One region of the Mycobacterium sp. SMC-14 genome, then DNA from elsewhere that is predicted to be linked to it. Evidence: riboswitches for the same ligand, from Rfam matches in the RefSeq annotation. Region 1 holds a riboswitch; the other holds the start of a gene.

Region 1 (14,934 bases):
GACGCGACTGCGCATCACCCCACGTGAGATCACCCGCCGCTGCCGCCTGGCCGCCCGCATCCGGCCCCGACGCTCTTTGACCGGCGCACCGATCCCGCCCGAACTCCCGGCCCTAGCCAGCGCGATCGAATCCGGTTCGATTGGTGACGAACACATTCGCGCGATCTGCCAAGCCGTCGACGTCCTGCCCGGATCAGTGACCCCGCCCCAGATCGCGCAGGCCGAAGCCGCCCTGGTCTCCCACGCCACCGGAGTCGATGCCGGGGTGGTCACCAAGATCGGACAACGCATCGCCGATCACCTCAACCCCGACGGACTGTTCAGCGACCGCGACCGCGCACGACGCCGCGCCCTCGTGCTGGGCCGCCAAGGCCCCGACGGCATGTCCAAACTGACCGGACTCCTCGACCCCCAAGCCCGCGCCTACTTCGAAGCCATTGCCGCCGCCGTACGCCCCGGACGACATGTGCCCGATGGAGCCAAGGGGCGTGATGACCGCACGCCGGCGCAGCGCTGCCACGACGCCTTTCGCCTGGCCATGTCCACCGCCATCGCCTCCGGCAAACTCGGCACCCACCGCGGCCACCCCGTCACCGTCGTCGTCACCACCACCCTGGCCGAACTGAATCAAGCCGCCCAGGCCACAGGCGATCCATCGGTCCCAATGCCACCACCAGCACTCACCGGCGGCGGATCCCGACTGCCCATGCGAGATCTGATCGCCATGGCCGCCGAGACGATCCACTACCTCGCCGTCTTCGACGACCACACCAAACGCCCGCTCTACCTCGGCCGACAGAAACGAATCGCGACCGCCGACCAGCGGTTGATCTGTTATGCGCGCGACCGCGGCTGCACCCACCCCAACTGCCTGGCCCCGGGCTATCACTGCGAAGTCCACCACGCCCAACCCTGGACCCCCCATGGCCGCACCAACGCAGACAATCTCTACTTCGCCTGCGCCCCCCACCACACCGACACCAGCGAAGGCCGCCAACAAACCACCGTCACCGCATCAGGACGCCTCGCCTGGACCGACACCACCAGCCCACCCCGAATCAACCATGCCCACCACCCCGACGAACTCCTCGCAGGCGACACCGACCCACCCGCCGAAGGGGCGGCCTAGCTAGGGTCAGGCGCCCGTTCTGACCAGCTCCACCACCGGGATGACCCGCTGGGTTCGTTCGCGGTACGTGGCGAAACCCGGGTAACGCTGCGCCTGAATCCCGTAGAGCCGGTCATGTTCGGCACCGGTGATCTCGGTAGCAGTGACCGCGAAGGTGTCGGTACCGAGTTCGACAGTCGCCGAGGGATTCGCCCGCAGGTTGTGATACCAGCTCGGATGGTTGTCCTTGCCCTCGTTGGAGGCGAACACGATGATCCGGTTCCCCTCGGGGAGATACATCATCGGGCTGGTGCGCTGCTGTCCGGATTTGGCCCCGGTGGTGGTCAGCAACAGGACCGGAGCCCCTTCGAACCGTCCGCCGAGTTTTCCGCCGCTGCTGCGGAACTCCGCAATGTTACGGGCGTTGAACTCCAGGGTTCGCTGTGCGTCCACGGGCGACCATCTCCTTTAGTCGATACCCACGAAGTGCTCGATCACCGGCGGTGAGTCGTAGAAACCGTGCAACAACACACGCCATTGCTCGAATTCCGGCGACTTCCGAAACCCCTCGGTGTGCGCCTCAATGTTCTCCCACTGCACCAGCAACAGGTAGAGGTTCGGCGACTCGACCGACCGGGACATCGAAATCCCCAGGAATCCGGGCTGGGCGGCGATCAACGGGCGCGCCTTGGCGAACGCTGCTTCGAAGTCGGCTTCGCTGCCGGGCCGGATGGGCAGTACTCCATGTTCCACAATCACGCTGCCAGTCTGCCCGACGGCGTGTGGCCAGGATTACCGCCTAAAGACTCTTGTCTGTTACCGGATGACACAGATAGGTTACCTGCAACTGATAGACACAGATACTCCTGGAGGTGGCGGGGTGAGCGCTCTCGCGGCGGCAGTGGTCTTTGCCTGGTTGGGCATGGTGTTGGCGATCTCGTTCCTGGAAGCCCCACTGAAGTTCCGGGCACCGGGGATCACCATCCCGCTAGGACTGGGGATCGGGCGGCTGGTGTTCCGGGCCCTCAATGCGGTGGAGATCGTGCTGGCCACGGTAGTGGTGTTGGCGGTGGCCACCGCTCCCCCCGAACCGATTTCGCTGGCCGGGGTCTGCATTGCGGTGGCTGTGCTGACCACGCAGATCCTGGTGGTCCGGCCCCGGCTGCGCCGCCGCTCGGATGCGGTGCTGGCCGCGCAGACTGCTCCACCCGGCGGAATCGTCGAGCGCTCCCGCGCCCACTACGCCTATGCGGGGCTGGAGGTGGTCAAGGTCGCCGCACTGCTGACCGCGGGCGCCGCATTGCAGCTCGCCTCAGTCGCCGGTTAGCACCCAGGCCAGCGCCCGCTCGACGTCGTTCACCGTGGCCACGCCCGCCGGACGGGCCGGACGCCGCACGATGACCACCGGCAGGCCGAGTTCCTCGGCGGCCAGCATCTTGGGCCAGGTGTATTGCCCCCCGGAGTCTTTCGTGACGACGACGTCGGCGTGGTGATCGCGCAGTAGCGCCAGCTCTCCGGGCAGCTCGTAGGGTCCCCGGTCCCTGATCAGCGACCAGCCGGACGGCAGGTCGATCGACGGCGGCTCGACCACGCGCGCCAGCACTGCAGCGTCGGACAACTCCGGTAGGTATGACGCCAACTGCTGGCGCCCGATGGTCAGCACCGGCCGCCGCCCCAGCCGGGCCGCGATCTGTGCGGCCTGCTCGTGTGAGTCGGCCCAATGCCACGACTGCACGGCCCGCTGCGACCAGCCGGGCCGCTCCAGCCGCAGCAGTGGTCTGCCGGCCGCGGCACACGCGCTGGCCGCATTGGCCGACATCGTCGTCGCGAACGGATGGGTGGCGTCCACGACCATGTCGTAGTCGGCCAATACCGCCCGCAGACCGGCGATTCCGCCGAACCCGCCGATCCGCACCGCTCCGACCGGCAACCGGGGATCGGCGACCCGGCCGGCCAGTGACGTCGTGACATCGACGCCCGCACCGACCAGCCGATCGGCGAGTGCTCGGGCTTCGGCGGTGCCGCCGAGCAGCAGCACGCGCGTCATGGCGCCCCCGGCGGTAGGACCGCCAGCCCCGCCGGCGCGCCGCCGCCCGCCAACTCCAACAGCGCCTCGACGTCCAGGTGCTCTTCGATCAGATCCCCGAGCAGGTCCAGCCGGCGCTCCCGGGCGGCGGGAAAGGACACCTGCGACGGCGCCAGCCCGAGGGTGTCGGCCAGGAACGCCGCACGCAACGCGTCGACCTCCAAGCACCCATGTCGCATAGTGCCGAAAACCTGGCCGGCGCGGACCCCGCCGGGAAACGCATCGGCGACGTCTCCGCGGCTGATCCGGCCGTGGTGGATCTCGTAGCCGCCATCGGACAGCCGCAGGGTTTTCTCTGCCGTGAAATATGTTTCGACGTCCAACAGGCCCAGCCCGGGCACCTCGCCGGGCGCTCCCTCGATTCCCTCGGGATCGCGGATCATCTGGCCCAGCATCTGGAATCCCCCGCAGATCCCTAGTACGGGCTTGCCCGCGGCGGCGTGGGCGGCGATCGCGGCATCGATCCCGCGTGAACGCAGCCAGGCCAGATCGCTGATGGTTGCCCGGGTTCCGGGCAGCACCACCAGATCCGCGTCGGACACCCCACGCGGGTCGGCAGCGAACACCACGTCCAGATCGGGTTCGAGCCCCAAAGCGTCCAAGTCGGTGAAGTTGCTGATCCGCGGCAATCGGATCACCGCGACCCGTCGCGCCCCGGTGCGCCCCGAGCACCGGCCGTCCAAATCCAGCGCGTCCTCGGAGTCCAGCCACAGCTCCGGATGCCACGGTAGGGTGCCGAACACCCGCCGACCGGTGAGGCGCTCCAGATCGGCCAGGCCGGGCTCCAGTAACCGCAGCTGCCCACGGAATTTGTTCACGATGAACCCCGCCACCAATGCCTGATCCTCCGCCGACAGCAGGGCCACGGTGCCGAAGAACGCCGCGAACACCCCGCCGCGGTCCACATCGCCGACCACCACCACCGGCAGGCCGGCGTGCCGCGCCAGGCCCATGTTCACGTAATCGCCGGCGCGCAAATTGATCTCGGTCGGGCTTCCTGCTCCCTCTGCGACAATCACGTCGTAGCGCCCGGCGAGATCGTCGTAGGCACGGTGCGCGGCCGCAGCCAACTCCGCGCGCCCGTGCATCCAGTTCGACGACGAGAGGGTCCCCCACGGCCGGCCCATGAGCACCACATGACTCTGCTGGTCACTGCCGGGCTTGAGCAGTACCGGGTTCATCGCCGGCTCCGGTTCGACCCGCGCAGCGCAGGCCTGAATCCATTGCGCCCGACCGATCTCCGTCGTCGCACCGGCGGCGCTGACGCACACCATGGAGTTGTTCGACATGTTCTGCGCCTTGTACGGCGCCACCCGCACACCGCGGCGCGCCAGCGCACGGCACACTCCGGTGGCCACCACCGTCTTACCGGCGTCGCTGGTGGTTCCGGCGATCAGGATGCCCGCCATCAGGTTCGCCGCACCAGGAACACATCCATCACCCAACCCGCCTCGGCCCGGGCCGCATCGCGGGCGGCCGTGATCTCCTCGACGACGTCACAAACCCGTCCGGTGACCAGCCGCTCCCCCGCCGCACCGAGGTTGGCGCCCCACCAGATCGTCCACTCGGCCACCGTGGACAGATCGAGACTGTCCGGGTTGAGCATCGCCACGATGTTGTCCTGACCGGCGGCGACCGCCTCCGCCAGCCGCCGGCCGGTGGTGATGTGCACCGGCCGGCCCACTTCATGCAGCACGATCCGATGCCGGGCGGCCAGCAGTTGCGGGGCGCTGATTCCTGGCAGCACGTCGTAATCCAGCTCGACCCCAAGGGCTTTCACCCGCTCGACGATCCGGATGGTCGAGTCGTACAGTGCCGGGTCGCCCCAGACCAGGAAGGCTGCGGTGCCGCCGCGGGACCGCAGCACGTCGGCGTAGCGCTGCGCCCGGGCAGCATGCCAGTCCGCCACGGCGTGGGCATAGCCGGGCTCGGTCAGCCCCGGGGAGCGGTCGCGGGCCGGGTCGGCGACCGCGACGATAGGGGTCGAGGGGGCGTAGGTGTCGACGATGGTGCGCCGCAATGCCAAAAGACCGTCGTCGGAGGACTTCTCGGATGCCACTACGTAGTCGGCGGACCGCAGTGCGCTGGCGACCTCGGCGGTGACGTGCGCAGGTCCCATGCCGATTCCGAGAATCCAGACTTTCACCGGTCCTCCAGGTCGCCTTCCACGTCTAGGTAAGCCTGCCGCAATGCCGCCAGGGTCTCCGGGTCGGGGTGCTCCCACAGGCCGCGATCGGCGGCCTCGGTCAGCCGTTCCACGATTCCGTGGAGCGCCCACGGGTTCGATTTGTCGAGGAACTCCCGGGTCTGCGGGTCTAAGACGTACTCGGCCGCGAGCTTTTCGTACATCCAGTCGTGCACCACGCCCGCGGTGGCGTCGAAGCCGAACAGGTAGTCGACGGTGGCGGCCAGTTCGAACGCACCCTTGTAACCGTGTCGGCGCATCGCGGAGATCCAGCGCGGGTTGACCACCCGCGCCCGGAACACCCGGGCGGTCTCTTCGGCCAGCGTGCGGGTGCGGATCGCATCCGGCGAGGTCGAGTCGCCCACATAGGCTTTCGGGTCGGCGCCAGTCAGGGCACGCACGGTCGCGATCATGCCGCCGTGATAGACGAAGTAGTCGTCGGAGTCGGCGATGTCATGCTCTCGGGTGTCGATGTTCTTGGCGGCCACCTTGATCCGGCGGTAGTTGGTGCGCATGTCGTCGGCAGCCGGCGCGCCGCCGAGCCCGCGGCCGTAGGCGAACCCGCCCCAGGTGGTGTAGACCTCCGCCAGGTCCTTGTCGTCACGCCAGGTCCCGGATTCGATCACCTGCAGGATTCCCGCCCCGTAGGAACCGGGCGCCGAACCGAAGATCCGGGTGGTGGCGCGGCGCAGATCCCCGTGTTCGGCCAGATCGGCGCGGGCGTGTGCGGCGACGAAGTTCGCGTCGTCGGGCTCGTCGAGGGTGGCGACCATCTGCACCGCGTCGTCGAGCATCGCCACCACGTGCGGGAAGGCGTCCCGGAAGAACCCGGAGATCCGGACCGTCACATCGATTCTGGGCCGGCCAAGCTCTTCGGGTGCGATGACTGCCAGCCCGGACACCCTCCGGGATGCCTCATCCCATTCGGGACGCACCCCGAGCAGCGCCAGCACCTCGGCGACGTCGTCGCCCGAGGTGCGCATCGCCGAGGTTCCCCACACCGACAGCCCGACCGACTCCGGATAGCTGCCGGTGTCGTCGAGGTAGCGGCGCACCAGCGAGTCGGCCATCGCCTGCCCGGTCTGCCACGCCAGCCGGGACGGCACCGCGCGGGGGTCGACGGTGTAGAAGTTGCGCCCGGTGGGCAGCACGTTGACCAGACCGCGCAGCGGCGAACCGCTCGGCCCCGGACGCACGAACCCGCCGGCCAGCGCGTGCAGCACCGCGTCGAGTTCGGCCGACGTGCCGGCCAGTCGCGGAACAACCTCGGTGGCGGCGAATCTCAGCACCCGGCAGACCTCGGGGTCGGGATGCAGCGTGTCGGCAAGGCCTGCTTCCCAACCGGCCGACTCCATGGCTTCGACCAATGCGCGGGCGCGGCCCTCGATCTCGTCGACGACCGCGGCAGCGGACTCTTCCTTGAGCCCCAAGGCGGCCCGCAAGCCGGGCACCGCGTGGTCCACCCCGCCCCACACCTGCGGGGCGCGCAGGATCGCCAGCACCAGGTTCACCCGTTCCGGGCCGGCCGGCGCGCCGCCGAGCACGTGCAGGCCGTCGCGGATCTGGGCGTCCTTGATCTCACAGAGCCAGCCGTCGACGTGCAGCAGGAAGTCGTCGAATTCCTCATCCTCGGGCCGCTCGTCCAGGCCCAGGTCGCGGTGCATCTCCGCGGCCCGCATCAGGTTCCAGATCTCACCGCGGATCGCCGGCAGCTTGGCCGGATCCATGGTCGCGATGTTGCCGTACTCGTCGAGCAGCTGCTCCAATCGCGCGATGTCGCCGTAGGACTCCGCGCGCGCCATCGGCGGGATCAGGTGGTCGACGATCGTGGCATGCGCCCGCCGTTTGGCCTGGGCACCCTCACCCGGGTCGTTGACCAGGAAGGGATAGATCAGCGGCAGGTCGGCGATCATGGCGTCGGTGGCGCAGGCCGAAGACAGCGCCGCGGTCTTTCCGGGCAGCCATTCCATCGATCCGTGTTTGCCCAGGTGGATCACCGCGTGCGCACCGAAACCATGTGCGAGCCAACGGTACGCGGCCAGGTAGTGGTGGCTCGGCGGCAGCTCCGGGTCGTGGTAGATCGCCACCGGGTTCTCCCCGAATCCGCGGGGCGGCTGGATCATCAGCACGATGTTGCCGGATTGCAGCGAGGCCAGCACGATCTCGCCGGCCTCGTTGACGAACAGCTTGCCCGGTGCCGGACCCCACGCCGTTGACATGGCATCGCGCAGGTCGTCGGGCAACTCGGCGGTCCACTGCGCGTACTGCTGCGTGGTGACCCGCACCTGCGCGCCGGCCAGCTGCGCGGCGGACAGCCAGTCCTCGTCCTGACCGCCCGCCTCGATCAGGGTGTGGATCAGCCGATCCCCTGCCTGCGTCTCGTCAGCGACATCCAGCACCCCGAAGCCGTCCCCGACGTCATAGCCCTCGTCGGACAACCGGCGCAGCAGCCGCACCGCCGAGACCGGGGTGTCCAGGCCGACGGCGTTGCCCACCCGGGAGTGCTTGGTGGGGTAGGCCGACAGCACCAGCGCCAGCTTCTTCTGGGCATTCGGGATGCGGCGCAGCACAGCGTGATTCACCGCGACTCCAGCCACCCGGGCGCAGCGCTCGGGGTCGGCGGCGTAGTGCGGCAGCCCGTCGTCGTCGATCTCCTTAAAGGAGAACGGAACCGTGATGATTCGTCCGTCGAATTCCGGGATGGCGATCTGAGTGGCCGAATCCAGTGGGCTGACGCCGTCGTCGTTGGCCTCCCAATCCGCGCGCGACGACGCCAGGCACAGTCCCTGGAACACCGGAATGTCCAGCGCCGCGATCCGTTCGATGTCCCACGCGCCGTCGTCGTCACCGGCACTGACACCGGCGGTGGCATTCATCGCCCCACCGGCCGCCAGCATGCAGACCACCACCGCATCGAGCTGCGCCAGCGCCTCAAACAGCTCATCGGGGGCGTTGCGCAGCGACGCGGCGAAGATCGGCACCCCGACCGCCCCGGTGGCGACCTTTACCCCATCGATGGCGTCGGCCAGCGCGTGCGCGAAACCGGCATTGCCGCTGACCTCATGGGCCCGGTAGTAGAGCACCCCGATCCGCACCGCGTCGGGAGCCTCGACAGACTCGCGCTTGCCGTAACCCCACTCCGGGATCACCGCCGGCTCATCGAAACCCTCCCCGGTGAGCAGCACCGTGTCACACAAGAACGCGTGCAGCTGCGCGAGATTGGCCGGCCCACCCTCGGCGAGATAGGCGTGTGCCTGCGCGGCCAGGCCGATCGGGACCGTCGAGCACTCCATCAACTCGGCGTTGGGCGAGCGCTCCCCGCCGAGCACCACCAGCGGCAGGCCCGTCGCGCGCAGCAGCTTCAGTTCGTCGGCGATCTCGGCCGACGACCCCAGGATGCGCAGCACCACGACGTCGGTGCCGGCCACCAGCGGTTCGATGTCGTGGCGTGCCGGGTTGCCGAGCCGGTACGCCGCGCCACTGGCCCGCGCGGACAGCAGGTCGGTGTCGGACGTGGACAACAGCGCGATACGGCGTGCATCAGCCATCAGGGGCCTCCTCGGGGTTCTCGCCCCTCGTCGTCGGATGTCTCGTGGCCGTATCTGGCTAACGGGCCCGGCTGCGCCGATGGCCCTTCACAGTGGCGGAACCGCCCCGGATTCGCACCGGGTTCCTGACGCCACGAGACGGCGGCCAGCCTAACGCAGCACGGCATGCAACAATGTCGCCGGTAAGGCGATGACGATTGAGGAAGCCGGTGTGAATCCGGCGCGGTCCCGCCACTGTCATCGGGGAGCGACCCTCATCAGCCACGGCCCGCCACTTGTGGGGTTGGAAGGCGAGGCAAGCAGTGATCCGAGAGCCAGGAGACTCACGTCAACGCGTCCTGCGTACCGGGGCGGTGTACCCCGAGGAAGCTGACTCACGCCCATGCCCCGTGCGTTGCGGGTAGTTCCTGCGCTCCTGGTAGCGCTGGCCACCGCGCTGTCGTTGGCCAGCTGCTCTGGCGAACTCGCAGCCCGCACCCCGCAGGCGCGCGCCGGCTGCATCACCGACTTCGATCCGGCTGCCGACTATTTTCCCGACAAGTCGACGCTGACCGAGGCCACCAACTTCGTCCTCGAATACCACGGCAGCTACCAGGTCCTGACTGTCAAACGGCCCTACCTCGGCGGCAAGCCGGTGTCCTATGTACTGGTGCGTTGCGGTGCGCCCGCACCGGCACTGAGCGGCGAACTGGCCCACGCCCAACAGATCACCGTCCCGGTACACAGCCTCTACTCGGGCTCGACGACGCACCTGGCGATGATCACCGAACTCGGGCAAGCCGGCGTGGTCACCGGAGTGGCGAGCCCGGCCGCCGTCGCCGATCCGCAGATTCGCGCCCGCATCGAGACCGGTGAGATCGTCGGGTACGCCCCCGGCGGACAGCTCAACGTCGAGCGGGTGCTCAGTGCCGGCCCCGATCTGCTGGTCACCGAAGGTATCGACGATCCCGGCTATCCCAAGCTGCGCGAGGCCGGTCTGCCCGTACTGGCCGACGCCGAATGGCTGGAATCCACTCCCCTGGGCCGAGCCGAGTGGATGAAGGTGTTCGCCGCGCTGACCGGGACCGAACGTCAGGCCGCGCAGACCTACCAGGACATCCGCAACCGTTACCGTGCCCTGGCCGCTCAAGCCGCCGGGGCGAAGCCCGCCGAGGTTCTGGTCGGCACCATGTATTCGGGCAGCTGGTCGATGCCCACCGGCGACAGCTATTCGGGGCGTCTGGTCGCCGACGCCGGAGGCACCTACCCCTGGCTGTCGGACACCGGCGCCGAAAACCGGCAACTGAACTTCGAGTCGGTGTACGCCAGTGCCGGCACCGCGCCGGTATGGCTGGTCACCGACGACTGGCGGACCCTGGGCGACGCGGTGGCCCGCGACAGCCGCTACGGCGAGCTGACCGCGCTGCGGATCGGCCACGTGTGGTCGGCGACCAAGGCGATGACCCCCGGAGGCGGCAACCTCTACTGGGAACGCGGCACCGCGCGCCCGGATCTGCTGCTCGGCGACCTGGTCGCGATCCTGCATCCCGCGCTGGCCGCCAACCATCCATTCGAGTTCTACCGGCGGGTGTCGCGATGAAGCCACGTATCGCCCTGGTATTGACCGCGCTGAGCGCCGCGGTGGTTCTGCTGGCCGTGCTGGGGTTGGTGCTCGGGCCGGTGCGGGTGCCGGTGCTCGACACCGTGCAGGTGCTGTTCGGCGCCGAGCCCTCCGACCCGCGCTGGCAGGTGATCGTCTGGAACATGCGGTTACCGCGGGTGCTCACCGCGCTGGCCGCCGGGTCCGCGCTCGGGGTCGCCGGACTGCAGCTGCAAACCCTATTCCGCAACACCCTCGCCGACCCCTACATCCTCGGCGTGAGCTCCGGTGCCAGCCTCGGCGTCGCGCTGGTGGTGCTGCTCGGTGGCGCGGCAGGCGGCGGATTCACCACCGCGGTGGCCGGAGCCAGCCGCGCCGCGGAAGTGATCGCGGCGGCCCTGGGGGCGGCGGCGATGCTCACGCTGGTGCTGGTCTTGTCGCGGTGGACCCGCTCGGCGGCGACGCTGCTGCTGATCGGGGTGATGATCGGTGCGGCCAGCACCGCGCTGGTGAGCCTGGCGATGGTGTACTCCGATCCACAGCGGGTGCAGCAGTACCTGCTGTGGGGCCTGGGCAGTTTCGCCGGAACCGGCTGGGCCGATCTGGAGTTGCTGCTGCCGCTGGTGGCGGTCGGGCTACTGACCGCGGCGCTGACGATCCGCCCGCTCAACGCCCTGCTGCTCGGCGAGAGTTACGCGGCGACGATGGGCATCAACGTGCACCGGGCCCGGGTGGTCACGGTCATCTCGGCGTCGCTGCTGGCGGGTGTCACGACCGCGTTCTGCGGACCGATCGCGTTCCTCGGGCTGGTGGTGCCGCACATCGCCCGCATCGTGGTCGGCACCTCCGACCATCGCGTGGTGGTCCCGGCGGTGATACTGCTGGGCGCGGTCGCCGCGCTGGGCTGCGGCATCGTCAGCCAGGTGCCCGGCAGCGACCTGATCATCCCGATCAATGCGGTCACCGCGCTGGTCGGGGCGCCGGTGGTGATCGCCGTGCTGTTGCGGGCCCGTCGCGGATCGGGGTTGCCGTCATGACGCCGGCGTCTATGACAGCGGCGGCTGTCGAGCTCGCCGGTCTGGCGATCGGCTACCGCAACCGGCGCCGGTCGACGACGGTAGCGGCCGGACTGGCCGCCCAAGCGCGGCGCGGCGAACTGACCGTGCTGATCGGGCCCAACGGTGCCGGCAAGTCCACCCTGATCCGCACACTGGCCGGGTTGCAGCCCGCGCTCGGCGGACGTGTCCTGCTGGACGGCACCGACCTGACCGCACTGCCCCGAGACGAGCTGGCCCGCCGGGTCGCGGTGGTGCTGACCGAGCGCGTCGATCCGGGCCTACTGTCGGCGCGGGAGCTCGTGGGGCTGGGCCGCATCCCACACCTGGGTCTGGGCGGCCGGCTGCGCCCGGCCGACGAGGAGATCATCGACTGGGCGCTGGCGGCGACCGGCGCCCAGCATCTGGCGTCACGGCCGGCCACCGAACTGTCCGACGGCGAATGCCAACGGGTCCTGACCGCCCGGGCGCTGGCCCAACAGCCGGGCCTGCTGATCCTCGACGAGCCGACCGCGTTCCTGGATGTGTCCTCGCGGGCCGCACTGTTCGGGCTGCTGCGCGAGCTCGCCCGCGACCAGCAGTTGGCGGTGGTGTTGAGCACCCACGATCTGGAATTGGCGCTGCGGGTAGCCGATCGGGTGTGGCTGATGGATCCGGCGGGCACGTTGGTGGACACGGTCGGCGAAGAGTTGATGGTGTCCGGGCGCATCGGGGAGATGTTCGGCAACGACACACTGCGCTTCGACCCGGCCAGCGGCATGTTCACCTTCGTCGGGGACGCCAACGAGCGCACCGCCCGGGTCGACGCCGAGGAGCCGTTGCGCTCGGCACTGACCCGGGTGCTGTCCCGCGAGGGCTGGGGACTCGGCGATTCCGCCGAAATCGTGCTCACGGCAACCGATCCTGCCGCCGTCATGCTGCGTTCCACATCCGGCAATCAGGTCATGGCGCTACGCGACCTGCCGCAGCGACTGCGCGCCCTGCCTGCGACCACCCACCGCTGCGCCTCCCAGGATCAGACGATCACGGCGCTGGCCGAGTTATCCGCTGTCAGCTCCTATTTCGCGGTCTCCACCGGGATGGCGGACGACGCCGACTGGCATCCGGTGACACAGCTCTACACCGACCCCGATCTGCTCGCGGACGCTATCGCCGGAGTGCAGGACCGCATCGGAACAGCAGATCTTCGTGTGGCGGTGTCCACCTTCTACCTCGGATTCGCGGCACGACTGTGGTCGGTCGGGCTGGGCGGACTGGCCGAGCATCGACTCTTGATCGATCTGGATCCCGACCAGCTCTGGTACACCGATTCGGGCGGGCCGGTCCGGCTGCATCTGCCGAATCCGACGGCCTGGCAGGGGTCTTCGGCGGGCGACGACCTGGAGCCGGAGCTGGCCGACATGATCCTGACCGGCCACCTGGAACCGTTGGCCGCCGCGGTACGCCGGCTCGGCCCGATCTCGGAAGGGCTGCTGCGCGGCAATATCGCCTCCGCAGCCCTGGGCGCCGCCCGTGCCCTGCGCTGGCATCACGGCGGTGACCTTGCAGACCAGCCCAGTTGGAATCTCGCACGTACCATGTGCGATGACGAACGACTCTCTGGCGCAGTATGTTTCAGCGACTCCGGGACCGACTACCGCCGAGCCAGCTGCTGCCTGTTCTACCGCACGCCCGGCGGCGGACTGTGCGGCGACTGCGCACTGACCCACAAGCCCCAGGTTCGCCTGAACCCATGAAGGAAGGGATTCCCATGACCGAGAACACCGGAACCGTCGTCGCCGATCCCCCGATCGTCGACACCGAAGACCGCGGCCGCGAACAACGCTGGCCGCTGCCGACCGATCAGCAGAGCCTGCTGGATCTGCTGCACCTGTGCTTCGACGAGTACTGGGACGAGATCTGGTTCGGCATCATCATGGAGGGCGCAGCCTGGGAAGTGGCCGCCCCCAGCGCGCCGCGCAAGATCTCCATGCTCGACGGCTACGCCACCATCGATTTCGGCCGCTGGCACTTCCACCTGTGCATCGGCAAGCACCGGGCCAGCGGCTCGGAACTGGGACGCATTCGCCGCTGCACGCGGGCCGAGCTGTACCGCCGAATCGGCAAGGACGGCAACCCGCAGTCGTGGGGCGTGCGCCTGTTCAACGGGCGCGACGAGCAGATGATGACGGTGATGCTGCCGAACCCGTTCCTCACCAACGACCAGCAGATGCGCGACGAGCCCGAGTGGGGCCAGTTGGAGTTGTGGGACAAGCTGCGCGACAAGTACCTGGGCCTGGGGCCGGACCCGCTGGACCGCGGCGGGAATCGGATCCGCTGCGGCGGTTAGCGAGACTCGACGAAGGAGAGCCGAAGCTGGACCGCCGCAACAGACTCGGCGGTTAGCGAGACTCGACGAAGGAGAGCCGAAGCTGGACCGCCGCAACAGACCCGGCGGTTAGCTCTGGCCTTCGCTAGTCGGGTTCGATCGGCCAGGTGTTGGGCATCATCGGGCTGACCGCACCACCGCCGAAACCATCGTCGGCCAGGGCGGTCAGCCCGCCCGGTCGGGCACTGGTCACCCGGTGGGTGGCACCGGCGAAGCCCTGCGATCCAGCGCCTCTACTCGAGGCGACCGCCCCGGCAAGCTCCATCGGATCCGGCTCCAAGTCCATGTACTCGTAGCCCCGGCCGAGCATGCCGGCCTTGGCCCGGCGCCGGCGCCGCTGCGGCGATTTCTGCTCCGCCGATTCCTCCGCGGGCACCGCGGCACTGTCCGGCTGCGGCGCCGCCTTCTTGCGGGAGCTGGTGCCCGAGCCACGTCGAGCGCCCATGTCCAGGCCGCCGACCATGTACATGTAGGCCGGCATCGTGACCGACGGAGGTCCCGCGGGGGTCGGCGGCGGCGCACCGGGCGGCGGAGGGGCGGCTGCCGGTGCGGGTGAAGGCGCGGGGGCGGGTGAAGGCGCCGGAGCCGGCGCGGGGGCCGGTGCCGGCGGCTGGGCCAACGTCAGCGCGGGCGGCGGCGGGGCCGGCGGCGGAACCGCGGCTGCCACCGCGTGATGTGCCAGCGCCCCGATGCCCAGACCGCCGATCACCCCGGCCGGAGCCAGCAGACTCGTGGCGGCGAGCGCCGGTAACAGCGCCGGCAGCAATATCGTCTGGGTGAGTAGGTAGTTGAGCGCTTGAATGGTGTTGCCGATCGTCGAGGTGACGATCTCGACCATGGCCATCGGAATGACCAGGGCCAGGCCCTGCGGGTTGAACAGGGCCGTGTACATGATCGCGATCAGGTCGTCGATGATGACGATGCTGGTGAAGGCGAAGTAGGACCCCGGGTCCAGTGGCACCGAGAAGATGTACGCCAGGTTCCCCGGGTTGAAGAAGCTCAGCG
Region 2 (14,934 bases), 2.3 Mb from region 1:
GCGATGGGGTGCTCGACCCCGAATGTCTCGGTGAACTTCGTTGTAATTGCCATAAGGACTCCTAGCTCTGCTTGATGCTCTTCGCGCAAGCGCTCATCGGGGGGCCATCCGGATCGCACCGTCGAGGCGGATGACCTCGCCGTTGAGCATCGGGTTGTTGATGATGTGTTCGGCCAGCGCGCCGTACTCGTCAGGGTCACCGAGCCGCGACGGGTGGGGCACCTGCGCACCCAGCGACTTCTGCGCCTCCTCGGGCAGCGAGCCCAGCAGCGGCGTCTTGAACAGGCCCGGCGCGATGGTGCAGACCCGGATCAGATCACGGGACAGATCCCGGGCAATCGGCAGCGTCATGCCGACCACGCCGCCCTTGGAGGCCGAGTAGGCGGCCTGTCCGATCTGGCCCTCGAACGCCGCCACCGAGGCGGTGTTGATGATGACGCCGCGCTCGCCGTTGATCGGCTCGGTCTTGGCGATCCGCTCAGCCGAGAGCCGCAGCACGTTGAACGTGCCGATCAGGTTGACCTGGATGATCTTGGTGAAGGCATCCAGCGGGAACGCGCCGTCCTTGCTCAGCGTCTTGATCGCATTGCCGATTCCGGCGCAGTTGACGTTGATCCGCACGGGGCCAAGAGATTCCGCGACATCCAGAGCCGCGCCGACCGCCTCGGGGTCGGCCACGTTGGCCTCCACGAAGCGGGCCCGGTCACCGAGCTCGGAGACCACGTCCTCGCCCTTGAGGTCGATCACCACGACCTGGCCGCCCGCGTCCAGCAGGCGCTTGGCCGTCGCCAACCCCAACCCGGAAGCACCGCCGGTGACAACGGCTACCGCGTCCTTGATCTGCACTCTCTTGGCCCCTCTCAGTCCCAACCGTCTGGTTGGTCGGGACTATACCCAGTCGCTCAGAATGGAGTCGTTGTCGGCTCCCAGAACGGCAGGCGGGACCGGGACGTCGGGAACGCTGCGGGAGAACCGCGGCGCCGGCATCGGCTGCAGGTAGCCGTTGGCCTCGTAGAAGGTGTCGCGCTCGGTGATGTGCGAATCGACCTGCACCTCGTTGAACGCCAGCACCGGTGCCACGCAGGCATCAGAGGTGGCGAACACCTTGGCCCAGTGGTCACGCTCGTGGGCGGCGAACGCCTTGGTGAACACCTCGCGCAGCTCTGGCCAGCGGGCGGTGTCGTTCTGCGCCGGCAGTTCGGCGGGGTCCAGCTCCAGCTTGGCCAGCAGTTCGGCGTAGAACTGCGGCTCGATCGAGCCGACCGACACGTACTTGCCGTCGGCACACTCGTAGGTGTCGTAGTAGGGCGCACCGGTGTCGAGCATGTTGACGCCACGTTCGTCACTCCACAGCCCCTGCGCGCGGAAACTCCACATCATCGCCGAGAGCACGCTGGCCCCGTCGACCATCGCCGCATCGATCACCTGGCCCTTGCCGGACCGCTGCAGCTCCCACAGCGCGGCCAGGATGCCGACCAGCAGGAACATCGACCCACCGCCGAAGTCACCGGTCAGGTTCAGCGGCGGTACGGGGCGCTCCCCCTTGCGACCGACGGAGTGCAACAGCCCGTTCAGCGAGATGTAGTTGATGTCGTGGCCGGCCTGCTGTGCGCGGGGGCCGGTCTGTCCCCAGCCGGTCATCCGGCCGTAGATCAGCCGTTCGTTGACCTTGGCGCAGTCCTCCGGGCCGAGGCCGAGCCGTTCGGTGACGCCCGGCCGGAAGCCCTCGATCAGCACATCGGCCTTGGCGACCAGCTGCAGCACCAGGTCACGGCCTTCGGGCGACTTCAGGTCGGCGGTCACCGAGCGCCGGTTGCGCAGCATGGTGTCCTTGCTGGCCCCGCCACCGAATTTCGGCGGCCGCTCCACGCGGACCACATCAGCGCCCAGGTCGCCGAGGATCATCGCCGCGTGCGGACCCGGTCCGATCCCGGCCAGTTCGATGACCCGCAGTCCCGCCAGTGGTCCCGCCATATCTGCCTCCTCGTCGTGTGCCTGTGTGATGTGCATCCTAGGGTGAGGGCCATGACTGCAATCGACTCCGGCATCGACACCCTGGCCCCGGTGGCGGGCGTGTCCGTCACCCTGGCCGACGGGGTGCTCTCGGTGACCATCGACCGCCCCGACAGCCTCAACTCGGTGACCACAGGTGTGCTGGCCGGTATCGCCGACGCCATGGAAGCCGCCGCCCGCGACCCGCGGGTGCGCGCGGTCCGGCTCGGCGGCGCGGGGCGCGGCTTCAGCTCCGGCGCGGGGATCAGCGCCGACGACGCGGCCGACGGCGTGCCGACCGAGATCATCGTCGAGGCCAATCGCGCGATCCGGGCGATCGTCGCGTTGCCGCGGCCGGTGGTGGCCGTCGTGCAGGGTCCGGCAGCCGGCATCGGCGTGTCGCTGGCACTGGCCTGCGACCTGATCGTGGCTTCGGACAAAGCCTTTTTCCTGTTGGCGTTCACCAAGATTGGGCTGATGCCCGACGGCGGCGCCTCCGCGTTGGTTGCCGCGGCGGTGGGCCGGACCCGCGCCATGCGGCTGGCACTGCTGGCCGAACGGCTCTCGGCCGCCGACGCCCTGGAATGGGGCTTGATCAGCGCGGTGTACCCGGCGCAGGAGTTCGACGCCGAGGTGGACAAGCTCCTGGCCGGCTTGCTGGCCGGGCCCGCCGCGGCGTTCGCCAAGACCAAGCACGCCATCAACACCGCGACACTGACCGAGCTGGATGCGACTCTGGACCGCGAATACGTCGGGCAGTCAATCCTGTTGAACGCCCACGACTTCCGCGAAGGCGCCCGCGCGTTTCAGGAGCGGCGCTCCCCCAATTTCACCGACTCCTAAGCGGCGACGAGCGTGCGCAGAATGCCACGCTCAAACGGCGTGTCGCCGTACAAACACGCACCCTCGCGCGAATTTTGGGGCTGCTACATTCCAAAAATGGGGGGTAGCGCCAGCACCATCACCAGCCCCCACACCAGGTGGGTCAGCACCGGGGCCAGCACTCCACCGGTAGCGCGCCGCTCGAGTGCGCAGACGGTACCGAGCACCAGCGCGGCCACCCCGACCATCAGGTTGCCTGCGGCCATCATCGCTGCGACGTAGAGCAGGGTGGAAAACACCAGCGGGGAGCGGCGACCGAACGCACTGAACAGTGCGCCGCGGAAGAACAACTCCTCGGCAATCGCGTTGACGATGGCGATCAGCACCACCAGCCGCCAGGAGACTTCGGTGGTGTAGGCCAGGATCGCGACGACCTGATCGGCCAGCGGCGGAATGTCCTGCACCGCAAGCCCGCCCAGCAGGAACACTCCGCCGAGTACCAGGCCGACGCCGGTGCCGGTGAACACCGGCCGCTCGTTGCGGCCGCGGAACCGCAAGACCCCCAGGTGCAATGGGCCGGCGACCACCGCCCCCACGGTCCACACCGCGGCCAAGACCAGCGACAGCCAGTAGAACGACGCGTCTCCTGGAAGCTTGCTGTGCATGGCGGCCAGTACCGAAGCGCCGATCAGCACCACCACCCCGACGACCGCACGCCGCCGCTGCACCACGGCCCGTGGTTCGTGATAAGGCAGGGCGACCCTGGTCATGATGTCGGTGATCTCACGCAGCAGGCCGGGGCGGGCTGGACTGATCTGGGTCATACAGGACGTCCCCTCAGCGGCGGGTTGAGCAACGTCCCTAAAACGTAGCGGCGAAACGGCGGCCGGTGGCCCAAATGCGTTAGTTCGCTCGATGGACTTCGATCAGTCGGCGATACGCCGCGGCGTTGTACCGATTGTTGCGGACCTCGGCCTCGCTCAGATCTCGTCGTACCCGGCCCGGCACCCCCGACACCAGCGACCGGGGCGGCACCACCATCCCCTGCGGGATGACGGCACCCGCCGCGACCAGCGAGCCCTCCCCCACGACCGCACCATTGAGGACGATCGCTCCCATGCCGATAAGGCAGTCGTCCTCAATGGTGCAACCGTGCAGCACCGCGTTGTGCCCGACGCTGACGTGCGCCCCCACTCGACAGGGGAACTCCTTGTCGACGTGGACGGTCACGCCGTCCTGGATGTTGGTGTCGATGCCGATCTCGATCGGCTCGACCTCGGCGCGCAGCGTCGCCGAGTACCAGACGCTGGCCCGCGCGGCCAGGCTGACCTGGCCGATCAGGCTGGCGTTGGGTGCCACCCAGGCCTCCGGGTGTAGCTGCGGGGCGCGCCCGCGGATGGAGATGAGAAGCGGCTCCGGCACGCCGCTCAACGCGCCTTCCACACCGGTGCGCGCTTCTCGGCGAACGCCCTGGGTCCCTCCTTGGCGTCCTCGGACCGCAGCAGGGCGGAGAACTCCCGGCCGGTGCGAGCCCAACCGTCCACTTCGCCGGGGATGGCCCCATCATCGACGCCGTAGGCGATCCGCTTGCTGGCGCGCACCGACAGCGGCGCGTTGCCGGTGATCCGTTCGGCCAGCTCCAGGGCTGCCTCCAGCGCGCCGCCGTCCTCGACCACTCGGTTGACCAGTCCCCAGCGGGCCGCGTCGGCCGCCGAGATGGGCTCCCCGGTGTAGAGCAGCTCCAGGGCAACCTTGCGGGGCAGCTGATCGATGATGCGGAACACCCCGCCGGCACCGGCGATCAGGCCGCGCTTGACCTCGGGCAGCCCGAATTGGGCGCGCTGCTCGGCGATCACCAGGTCGCTGGCCAGCGCGATCTCGGTGCCGCCGCCCAGCGCGGTGCCGTTGACCGCCGCGATGACGGGCTTGTCGATGAAGTGCTGCACGAAGCCGGCGAAACCCCACTCCGGGTGCTCGGGGTGGTAGATGTTCTCCCGGTTGGCGATCGCCTTGAGGTCGGCTCCAGCGCTGAACGACTTGTCGCCGGCGCCGGTGAGCACTACCGCGCGCACCTCGTCGTCGTCTTGAGCCTGCGCCAAGGCGTCGCCGATGCCGGCGCTGACCGCCCCGTTGATCGCGTTGCGGGCGTCGGGCCTGTTGATCGTGATCAGCAGGACATTTCCACGCCGTTCTACCAGAACGGCCCCATCACTCACAGCAGCTCCAGGATGGTGGCGTTGGCCTGGCCGCCGCCTTCGCACATGGTCTGCAGTCCGTAACGAATTCCGTTGGCGCGCATGTGGTAAAGCATGGTGGTCATGATCCGGGCGCCCGAACCGCCGAGCGGGTGGCCCAGCGCGATCGCCCCACCGTTGGGGTTGAGCCGCTTGGGGTCGGCACCGATTTCGGCGAGCCAGGCCATGGGGACCGGGGCGAACGCCTCGTTGACCTCGAACACCCCGATGTCGTCGACACTCAAGCCCGAGCGCTGCAGCGCCTTCTGGGTTGCCGGGATCGGACCGGACAGCATCATCACCGGGTCAGAGCCGGCCAGCGTCGCGGTGTGCACCCGCGCCAGCGGGGTCAGGCCCAGTTCGCGGGCCTTGGCCGCCGACATGAACAGCAGCGCTGCCGAACCGTCGGAGATCTGGCTGGAGTTGCCGGCGTGAATCACGCCGTCCTCCTTGAAAGCGGGCTTGAGCTGGGCCATCTTCTCCAGCGTGGTACCGCGGCGGATGCCCTCATCTTCGCTGACCACGTTGCCCTCGGAGTCCGTGATCGAGACGATCTCGTCCTTGAAGGCGCCGGCGTCCTGTGCGGTGCCGGCCTTTTCGTGCGAGGCCAGCGCGAACTCGTCGAGCGCGGTACGGCTCAGCCCCCACTGGGTGGCCATCATCTCCGCACCGATGCCCTGGTTCGGGGTCTGGCTGTAGCGCGCCTTGAAGGAATCCCCGTACGGCCGGCCGCCGTTGGCCAGCGAGGAACCCATCGGGGTACGCGACATTGACTCGACACCACCGGCGACCACGACGTCGTAGTGTCCGGCGACCACACCCGCGGCGGCGAAGTGCACCGACTGCTGGCTGGATCCACACTGGCGGTCCACCGTCACCGCGGGCACGCTCTCCGGCCATCCCGCGCTCAGCACCGCCGTGCGGCCGATGTCCAGGGCCTGCTCACCAGCCTGCATGACACAACCCCAGATCACGTCGTCGACCAGGGCCGGGTCCACGCCGGCCCGGCTGACCAGCCCGTTGAGCACCTGGGCGGACAGCTCGGCCGGGTGTACTCCGGACAGTCCGCCGTTGCGCTTGCCGACAGGCGCGCGCACCGCTTCGACGATGACGGCTTCAGCCATGGGGTGCTCCTTAGTTCGTTCGGGGTCTTGTTGCCTCGATTGTCGACCAACCCGCACTCAACACACTCGGGCGGGGTGGCTAGTCCGGGATCATCTCGCGTAAGGCGGCTCGGGTCTCTTCGTCTGTGGAGTAGATGACGGTACCCATCATCCCGCGCGTCAGCAGCACCTTGTAGACGTTGCGGACCAGCCGATCGAACCGCTGATCGGAGACAGTAGACCGATTTCGAAAATCGGGATCACGGTTGGCCTGGCGCACGGCCACAAACCCGCCGTCACGCCAAACCAGATCGTCACCGAGAATGACACCGTTCCAGTCGTATTCAAATCCTTGCGCCGTGTAAACACAGCCAACTTGGCCGAACCCACCGTTCTCGGTGGCCCACAGCGCACTAGGCGGTGCATCGCCGATTCGCCTATCACTCTTGCTATTCCAGGGCCGCGCCCAACCGCCGATCTTCACGTCATCGACAAGCGTGCCGTCCTTTCGGGCAGCGCTCCATGGCCAGCAGTAGCCCGCGGTCATTCGCGCCGAGTAGCCACGATCCCGGAAATGCGCCAAAGTTGCCTCCAGCTCTTCGGGACTGTCAACGAGCCGAACGGTGAACTGTGGATCTCCTCGCCAGGGACTCGGCCGCTTCTCCTCAAGTCCGAGAACGCGGGTTACCCATAGGACGTATTCCTCGCTGCCGCCGCAACGGAATTGCTCACCGAGCGGAATGTGCTGGAACTGAATTCCAAGGTGGCTTGCATACCGTTCAATCTGAGCTAACGTGCCCATTTCGCCTGGCCGGACCACCTGGTGTTCATCCAACAAAAATACCGGGACCCTCGCAGCGGCGATCAACTCATCGATCTGCGGCCTTTCAGTGCGCAGTTCAGCAGGAGTGTATCGGTGGGCAGATGTCTCTCGGATTCTGTGCGCTTCGTCCATAACGATGACATCGAGACCGTTGGCTTCGGCCGACATGAACTGGTTGAAGTACTTGAACATCGACTTCACCATTGGCGCCCGGCTGCCAGCGACTTTTCGTAGCGTCAGTGTAAAACTGCGAGAACCGGTCGCATGGACAACAGAGCGGCCCCTACGCGCCAGATCACCGAGTAGGGATAGCGCCACCACGCTTTTTCCGCTGCCGGGACCGCCAGTCACAACGATGACCCGTTTGGTGTTGCCCGCTCGCGCGCGCTCGACCGCGTGCATCACAAGATCCACTGCCAGCTGCTGATTTCCGATCAACTGGAACTGGGGACGATCTCGGACCTCAGCGGCTGCCAACTTCAGCAACTGCTTAGACGGCGCAATCGCCGAACGGATCAGCAAATCAGCTGCGGCGCGGCCCGATACGGGCCGCAGTCTCGATCGCAGGAAGTCGGTCATCGCAGAACGATCCGCACCCGTGAACAGCCTGCCGGTCGTAGACACCGGCACTGCGAGCAGATCCGCGATCAAGGCCGGGTCGAGAGCATTGTGGAGATAAGCCATACCCGCAAGGGCATCTGGCTGATCCGCGACAACTCGAGCGAACCCCGCAAGGTAGTCGCAGTATCCACGTACCTGCTTCACCGGATGCTGCTTGGGACCTCCTGGCATCCCGGGGACGTCAACCAGGTCGGGGTCGCCCTCAAACGTGTAAGCGGCTGACCACTGCTTGAGCTCCACGACGACATACGACGGCTGACCGGTCTGAGGGTGAATCCCAGCTAAGACCACATCGGCTCGCTGCGAGGTCAAAGGAAGGTGGTATTCAACCAGCATTTCCACATCGCCCAGACCGGCCGCAACCAGGTCACTCGCAAGAACCGGAAGGCTCCGCTGCCACGACATCTGTTCGGATGGGGATGCGCGCCGGCCGGTGCGAAAAAGCATCTGCTCGAGCAATTGCTCTACCAATGACGAAGGTGGCTCGGCACAGGCACGACTTGCCGTCATGCGAATGAGCGTCAATGAATATTCCCCAGGGCAGCACGAATTGAATCGTGCGGGTGGGGACATATCCTGCGCCGGAAGTCCGTCGGACCGCGGTGATCATGCTAGCCGCGTACCGTCGACTCCATGGCACGCATCGTGATCATCGGCGGCCACGGCAAGATCGCCCTGCTGCTGGCCCCCATCCTCGCCCATAGCGGCCACCAGGTCAGTTCGGTGTTCCGCAATCCCGAACACGCCGAGGAGGTCGCGGTCACCGGCGCGGTCCCGGTGGTGGCCGACATCGAGCAACTCGACGTCGACGGCCTGGCCCGCGTCGTGGCCGGCCACGACGCGGTGGTGTTCTCCGCCGGAGCCGGCGGCGGCAACCCGGCACGCACCTACGCCGTCGACCGCGACGCCGCCATCCGCAGCATCGACGCCGCCGAGCAGGCCGGTGTGCGGCGCTTCGTGATGGTGTCCTACTTCGGCGCGGGTCCTGATCACGGTGTTCCCGACGACGATCCGTTCTTTCCGTACGCGCAGGCCAAAGCCGCCGCCGACGCCCACCTGCGTGCCACCGATCTGGACTGGACGGTGCTGGGCCCGAGCCGGCTCACCCTTGATCCGGCGACCGGCCGAATCGCCCTCGGCCCCGATACCGGCAAGGGGCAGGTCTCCCGCGACAACGTGGCAGAGGTGATCGCCGCCTGCCTGGCCGACAACTCGACCATCGGCCGCACCATCGAATTCAACGACGGCCAGACCCCGATCCCGGAGGCGCTTCGAGCCGATTGACCAGGTAATCTTCATTACGCAACTGGTTTGCCGTAGCTGCCGTAAGGCGGCGTCGGCATCGAGCGCAATGCGGTTTTCCGTGGAGCGCAAGAGGGAACCCGGTGAGAATCCGGGACTGTCCCGCAGCGGTATGCAGGAACGACCGCCGTCACAAAGCACTGGTCACGGGTTCGCCCACCGACTGGGAAGCGACGGCCACTAGGAGCACCTCGGTGCGCGCCTGCGAGTCCGAATACCTGCCCGTTGTGCTGGGCGCGCCGCGCCCGGCGGATCAACGCCTCGCGGAATGGGCGTCTGGTTTTGAGGGTTATAGTGCTTTATATATAGGCACGGGACCGGATCAGCTGGGCGACTGCTGGCGTTGACCCACCCTCGTCAATTGAAGGATCAAATCGTGATCGCTCAACCCTTTACCGCCACCGTTCTCGGCTCACCTCGTATCGGGCCGCGCCGCGAACTCAAGCGCGCCACCGAAAGCTACTGGGCCGGCCGGATCGGCCAGGACGAACTGAAGACGGTGGCCGCCGGCCTGCGCCGCGACACCTGGGCCCAGCTGGCCGCCGCCGGGCTGGACTCGGTGCCGGTGAACACGTTCTCCTACTACGACCAGATGCTCGACACCGCGGTGCTGCTGGGCGCACTCCCGGCGCGGGTGGCCGGCGTCGCCGATGAGCTGGACCGCTACTTCGCCGCAGCCCGGGGCAACAAGGACATCGCCCCGCTGGAGATGACGAAGTGGTTCGACACCAACTACCACTACATCGTTCCCGAGATCGGCCCGGACACGAAGTTCTCGCTGAACCCGGCCAAGGTGCTCTCCGAGCTCGCCGAGGCGCAGGAGCAGGGCATCAACGCTCGTCCGGTGATCATCGGGCCGGTCACCTTTCTGCTGCTGAGCAAGGCCGTCGACGGTGCGGACGCACCGATCGCCCGCCTTGATGAGCTGACCGACATCTACGCCGAGTTGCTGGGCAAGCTGGCCGACGCCGGCGCGCAGTGGGTGCAGATCGACGAGCCGGTGCTGGTGACCGACATCTCCGCCGACGCCCCCGCGTTGGCCGAGCAGGTCTACAACCGTCTCGGCGGGCTGAGCAAGCGGCCGTCGATCTTCGTGGCCACCTACTTCGGTGACCCGGGCGCCGGGCTGCCCGCCCTGGCCCGCACTCCGGTCGAGGCGATCGGCGTCGACCTGGTCTACGGCGCGGACACCAAGATCGCGTCGGTGCCGGAGCTGGCTTCCAAGACGCTGGTCGCCGGTGTGGTCGACGGCCGCAACATCTGGCGCACCGACCTGCAGGCCGCGCTGGCCAAGCTGGCGTCGCTGCTGGGGAGTGCGGAGGCTGTTGCCGTATCGACGTCGTGCTCGACGTTGCACGTGCCCTACTCGCTGGAGCCCGAGACCGGCCTGGACGACGCGCTGCGCAGCTGGCTGGCGTTCGGCGCCGAGAAGGTGACCGAGGTGGCCACCCTGGCTCGCGCCCTGCGCGAGGGCCGGGACGCGGTCGCCGCGGAGATCGCCGCGTCCAACGCCGCGGTCGCCTCCCGCAAGTCCGACCCGCGACTGAACAACGCGGCGCTGCGCTCGCAGATCTCCAAGATCAAAGAGGCGGGCATCCAGCGCGGTTCGGCCGAGGAGCGTCGCGCCGCTCAGGACGAGCGACTGCACCTGCCGCCGCTGCCGACCACCACGATCGGCTCCTTCCCTCAGACCGTGGAGATCCGCAAGGCCCGTGCCGCGCTGGTGGCCGGAGAGATCGACGACGCGGAGTACACCAACCGGATGAAGGCGGAGGTCGCCGCCGTCATCAAGCTGCAGGAAGAACTCGGCCTCGACGTGCTGGTGCACGGCGAACCGGAGCGCAACGACATGGTGCAGTACTTCGCCGAGCAGCTGGACGGCTTCTTCGCCACCAGCAACGGCTGGGTGCAGTCCTACGGCAGCCGCTGCGTGCGCCCGCCGGTGCTGTTCGGCGACGTCACGCGGCCCAAGCCGATGACGGTGGACTGGGCCACCTACGCCCAGTCGCTGACCGACAAGCCGGTCAAGGGCATGCTCACCGGTCCGGTCACCATCCTGGCCTGGTCGTTCGTCCGTGACGACCAGCCGCTGGCCGACACCGCCTACCAGGTGGCGCTGGCTATCCGCGAGGAGACGGTGGATCTGGAAGCCGCCGGCATCGCGGTGATTCAGGTAGACGAGCCGGCCCTGCGTGAGCTGTTGCCGGTGCGCGACGCCGACAAGGCGGCCTACCTGGACTGGGCGGTCGGATCATTCCGGATGTCCACCTCGGGTGTCTCGAATGCGACGCAGATCCACACTCACCTGTGCTACTCGGAGTTCGGCGAGGTGATCGGGGCGATCGCTGATCTGGATGCCGACGTCACCTCGATCGAGGCGGCCCGCTCGCACATGGAGGTGCTCGACGACCTCAACGCGATCGGCTTCTCCAACGGGGTGGGCCCGGGTGTCTACGACATCCACTCGCCGCGGGTGCCGTCCACCGACGAGATGGCCACGTCGCTCCGCGAGGCGCTGGATGCTGTTCCGGCGCAACGTCTCTGGGTGAACCCGGACTGCGGCCTGAAGACCCGCAAGACCGACGAGGTGACAGCATCGCTGGCCAATCTTGTTGCGGCGGCTAAGGAAGCCCGCACCGGCCTGTGACCTTCTGACATGTTGCGCCCCAGAGCGATTTCTGGGGCGCAACATGTCCATTCCATGAGATCGGAGTCCCCTGGTGCCGTTGAACACCATCGCACTGGAATTGGTGCCGCCCAACACCGATCGCGGGCCTGAGCACGCCCGCGAAGAGGCATACAAGGTTCTACAGCTATCCGAGCAGGCGGGTATCGCAGGCCGGATCGGGCACGTCATGATCCCCGGGTTGATCCCCGAGGATGACGGTCGGCCGGTCGAGATGAAACCCAAACTCGACGTATCCGACTTCTGGTCGATCATCCACCCCGAACTGCCCGGCGTACGCGGACTGTGCACGCAGGTAACCGCATTCCTCGACGAGGCGGCGCTGCGGACGCGCCTTGTGGACCTGCGCCGGGCCGGGTTCGACGGAATCATCTTCGTAGGTGTCCCCCGCACGCTGAACGACGGCGAGGGCGGCGGCGTCGCACCCACCGACGCGCTGTCGAAGTTCGACGACCTCGTCGACAACCGGGGCGTCATCCTCATCCCGACACGGGACGGCGAGCGGGAACGCTTCGACTTCAAATGCGACCGGGGCGCCACCTTCGGAATGACGCAGCTGCTCTACTCCGATGCGATTGTCGGATTCCTCCGCGACTTCTCCGAAGTCAGCGACCACCGGCCCGAGGTCCTGTTGTCGTTCGGCTTCGTGCCGAAGATGGAGTCCAAGGTCGGACTGGTCGATTGGCTGATCCAGGACCCGGGCAACGAAGCCGTCGCCGCCGAGCAGGCCTTCGTGCGGACACTGGCCGCGGGCGAACCCGACGTCAAACGCCGCCAGTTGCTCGACTTGTACAAGCGGGTCATCGACGGCGTGGCCGATTTGGGCTATCCGTTGAGCCTGCACTTCGAGGCTCCCTACGGTATTTCGAAACCGGCATTCGACACCTTCGCCGAGATGCTCGCCTACTGGTCGCCGCACGCCTGAACCCGGCCCGACCCCGGGCCACGCAACTGCGCGCTCGATCTACTCCGCCAGATCCACTGTGGTGCACAGCATTCACCGGCATTTCAAGTAGGGTCTCGCCGGTGTTCAGCTGAACGCTGCCTACCGGACCTACCTTCGAGCGTGAAGGGGAGTAGTTCCTACCCGCCACACCTGTGGCGGATGTGAATGGTCGTCAATACGGCGGGTTCCACCCGCCCGGTCATTCAGCGGACCCAGGACTTTCGCGAGCGAGACCTTCGGACGATTGACCATGTCGACCGAAGGCTCCGCAGGCTTTCCTTGCAGATTCGGTCGCCGAGCGAAGGAGACCGATGCCCCCCTCGATACCTGCCCTGATCGACGACGTCGAACCGGCAACCGACGAGCCTCTCGATACGATCACCGTCGTCGAGAGCCCCCTGATCGACGACGACCTCGACGACGACGTCGCCGACGGTCCCACACCCCGCGCCACCCCCGCACCCGGCGACGGGCTGTTGGCGGTCTCCACCGCGGCGATGGCAGGTATCAGCGCCGTCGGCTTCGGCATCGCGCTGGCCGGGCGCGTCCTGCGCGTTCCCCGTCTGCCGGCCAGTGTGCAAGGCGCCGTGGTCGCTTTGGACCACCAGCCGCGGCTGCGCCGACTCCTCGAGGAACGCATCGGTAAACGCGCAACGGACACTGCCATGGGGCTGGCCTCCACCGCCGCCAACGCGCTCGCCGTCGCCCCGTCGATTCTGGCGATCGACCTGGCGATCAACACCTTCAAGGCAGCCGAAACGCGCGCCGACGCCCGGGCATGGTCCCGGCGCGAACTGGCCCGCCCCACCACCGGATCCGAGACGCAGTCAGCCGCACGCCCGGTACCTGCCCCGGTCGGCCCAATCGAACAACACCTGCAGCGCGGCACCTGGGTTCAGGCGATCGGCGCGGCGGCGGTCGGCGCGGCCAGCCGCGACCCGAACCTGGCCGGCAATGCCGCGTTGGTCGCCGTGCCGAAAGCCGCCCGCTCCACGCAGGAATCGTTCGCGGCGACACTGGGTCGCGGACTGGCCAACAACGATGAGGCGCTGCAGATCGACCCGGACAGCCTGCGCCGATTGGATCGGATCGATGTGGTGATTCTCGATCCGCGAGTGCTGCGCAGCGAGTCGTTGCGCTTGGTGCGGCTTCGGGGTGGCGACGAGAAGGATCTGACCACCTGGGAGCGCGCCCAGGCGATGTTGGCGGCCGGCGACCTGCAGCCCGGCTGGCGCCCCGTGCCCGGCACACGCCGCGGCAAGGGGCGCGCCGTCACCGAGGCGCTCTTCGCCCCGGCACCACATCCGCTGGCTACCGCGACGCTCGCCGAGACACAGCGAGCCGACGTACAGACCATCACCGTCGACGACTCCGTCGGTCTCGGAGAGCTGCGGCCCGCGTTCGACGAAATCGCACCGATGACAGGCGATTCGATCGACGAGGCACTGCTCGACGCGGTGCACGACTACCAACAGGAAGGCCACACCGTCGCGGTGGTTTCTTCGGCGGCTGCCCAGGCACTGTCGGCGGCCGATCTCGGGGTGGGCATCCTGCCCGACGACAGCCACTCGCAACCGCTGGAGGCGGACCTGATCGTCGATGACCTGGCCGGGGTGTGGCGGATTCTGCATGCCCTGCCCGCGGCGAAGGCGGCCAGTCGCCGCGGCGTCGAATTGTCCGTCGGCGCTTCGGCGATGGGTTCCCTGCTGCTGATTCCGACCGTCCGGGGCCGCGGGCCCGAAGCGGTGGTCTTGGGCGCGGCGGCGGGTGTAGCGTCCGGCTACTGGTCGGCGCGCAAGGTCGTCAACGCACCGCTGCCCCGGCCGGTTCCGGTCGACGAGTGGCATGCCATGTCGGTGGAGCAGGTGCGTGACGCACTGAAATCCGCAGAGCCCACCTCCGCCCCGCGCATTGCCGCGGACACCGAACGACCCGTGATCTGGCAATTCCTCGACGCGGTGCGCGACGAACTGTCCGACCCGCTGACCCCGGTGCTGGGACTGGGCGCCACGGCCACCGCGATACTGGGCTCGCCCATCGACGCCCTGCTGGTCGGCACCGTGCTGGCCAGTAACGCCGTGCTGGCCGCCGGTCAACGGCTGAGCGCCGAGCTGCGGCTGAATCGGCTGCTCGCCGACCAGATCCCGCCCGCCTGGAAGGTGACGATCCGGCCCGACGGTACGCGCGAACGCGTGCAGGTGCTCCCCGAGCAGTTGCAGCGCGGGGATCTGATCGAGGTGGGTCCCGACGACGTGGTGCCGGCCGACGCCCGCGTCATCGAGCAGGAGAAGCTGGAGGTCGACGAGGCGTCACTGACCGGGGAGTCGCTGCCGGTGACCAAGCAGCTCGACGCCACCCCGGGCGCAGAACTGGCCGAACGTCGCTGCATGCTCTTCGCCGGCACC

What was found. Region 1 has a riboswitch for cobalamin ahead of ACKY0W_RS16730 (ABC transporter substrate-binding protein). Riboswitches for the same ligand answer to the same signal wherever they lie in the genome.
Region 2: it holds a riboswitch for cobalamin, as region 1 does, so the genes downstream of both, metE (5-methyltetrahydropteroyltriglutamate--homocysteine S-methyltransferase) here and ACKY0W_RS16730 (ABC transporter substrate-binding protein) in region 1, are expected to answer to the same signal.

What each region holds. Positions count from the first base shown of each region.
Region 1 covers NZ_CP176429.1:3,508,997-3,523,930, forward strand. Annotated here, with positions in the region: gene ACKY0W_RS16690 (DUF222 domain-containing protein) at 1-1,129, shown strand, start outside; gene ACKY0W_RS16695 (nitroreductase family deazaflavin-dependent oxidoreductase) at 1,136-1,561, opposite strand; gene ACKY0W_RS16700 (antibiotic biosynthesis monooxygenase family protein) at 1,577-1,867, opposite strand; gene ACKY0W_RS16705 (hypothetical protein) at 1,989-2,435, shown strand; gene ACKY0W_RS16710 (cobalt-precorrin-6A reductase) at 2,421-3,155, opposite strand; gene ACKY0W_RS16715 (cobyric acid synthase) at 3,152-4,603, opposite strand; gene cobF (precorrin-6A synthase (deacetylating)) at 4,603-5,340, opposite strand; gene cobN (cobaltochelatase subunit CobN) at 5,337-8,927, opposite strand; cobalamin riboswitch at 8,956-9,092, opposite strand; cobalamin riboswitch at 9,084-9,273, shown strand; gene ACKY0W_RS16730 (ABC transporter substrate-binding protein) at 9,310-10,506, shown strand; gene ACKY0W_RS16735 (FecCD family ABC transporter permease) at 10,503-11,543, shown strand; gene ACKY0W_RS16740 (ATP-binding cassette domain-containing protein) at 11,540-13,297, shown strand; gene ACKY0W_RS16745 (hypothetical protein) at 13,312-13,890, shown strand; gene ACKY0W_RS16750 (PPE family protein) at 14,015-14,934, opposite strand, start outside.
Region 2 covers NZ_CP176429.1:1,199,115-1,214,048, reverse strand. Annotated here, with positions in the region: gene ACKY0W_RS05865 (nitronate monooxygenase family protein) at 1-53, opposite strand, end outside; gene ACKY0W_RS05860 (3-hydroxyacyl-CoA dehydrogenase) at 94-846, opposite strand; gene ACKY0W_RS05855 (CaiB/BaiF CoA transferase family protein) at 889-1,974, opposite strand; gene ACKY0W_RS05850 (enoyl-CoA hydratase) at 2,026-2,835, shown strand; gene ACKY0W_RS05845 (CPBP family intramembrane glutamic endopeptidase) at 2,919-3,638, opposite strand; gene ACKY0W_RS05840 (gamma carbonic anhydrase family protein) at 3,718-4,236, opposite strand; gene ACKY0W_RS05835 (crotonase/enoyl-CoA hydratase family protein) at 4,242-5,030, opposite strand; gene ACKY0W_RS05830 (thiolase family protein) at 5,027-6,172, opposite strand; gene ACKY0W_RS05825 (DNA/RNA helicase domain-containing protein) at 6,252-8,105, opposite strand; gene ACKY0W_RS05820 (SDR family oxidoreductase) at 8,229-8,879, shown strand; cobalamin riboswitch at 8,934-9,138, shown strand; gene metE (5-methyltetrahydropteroyltriglutamate--homocysteine S-methyltransferase) at 9,259-11,544, shown strand; gene ACKY0W_RS05810 (mycobacterial-type methylenetetrahydrofolate reductase) at 11,618-12,508, shown strand; gene ACKY0W_RS05805 (HAD-IC family P-type ATPase) at 12,841-14,934, shown strand, end outside.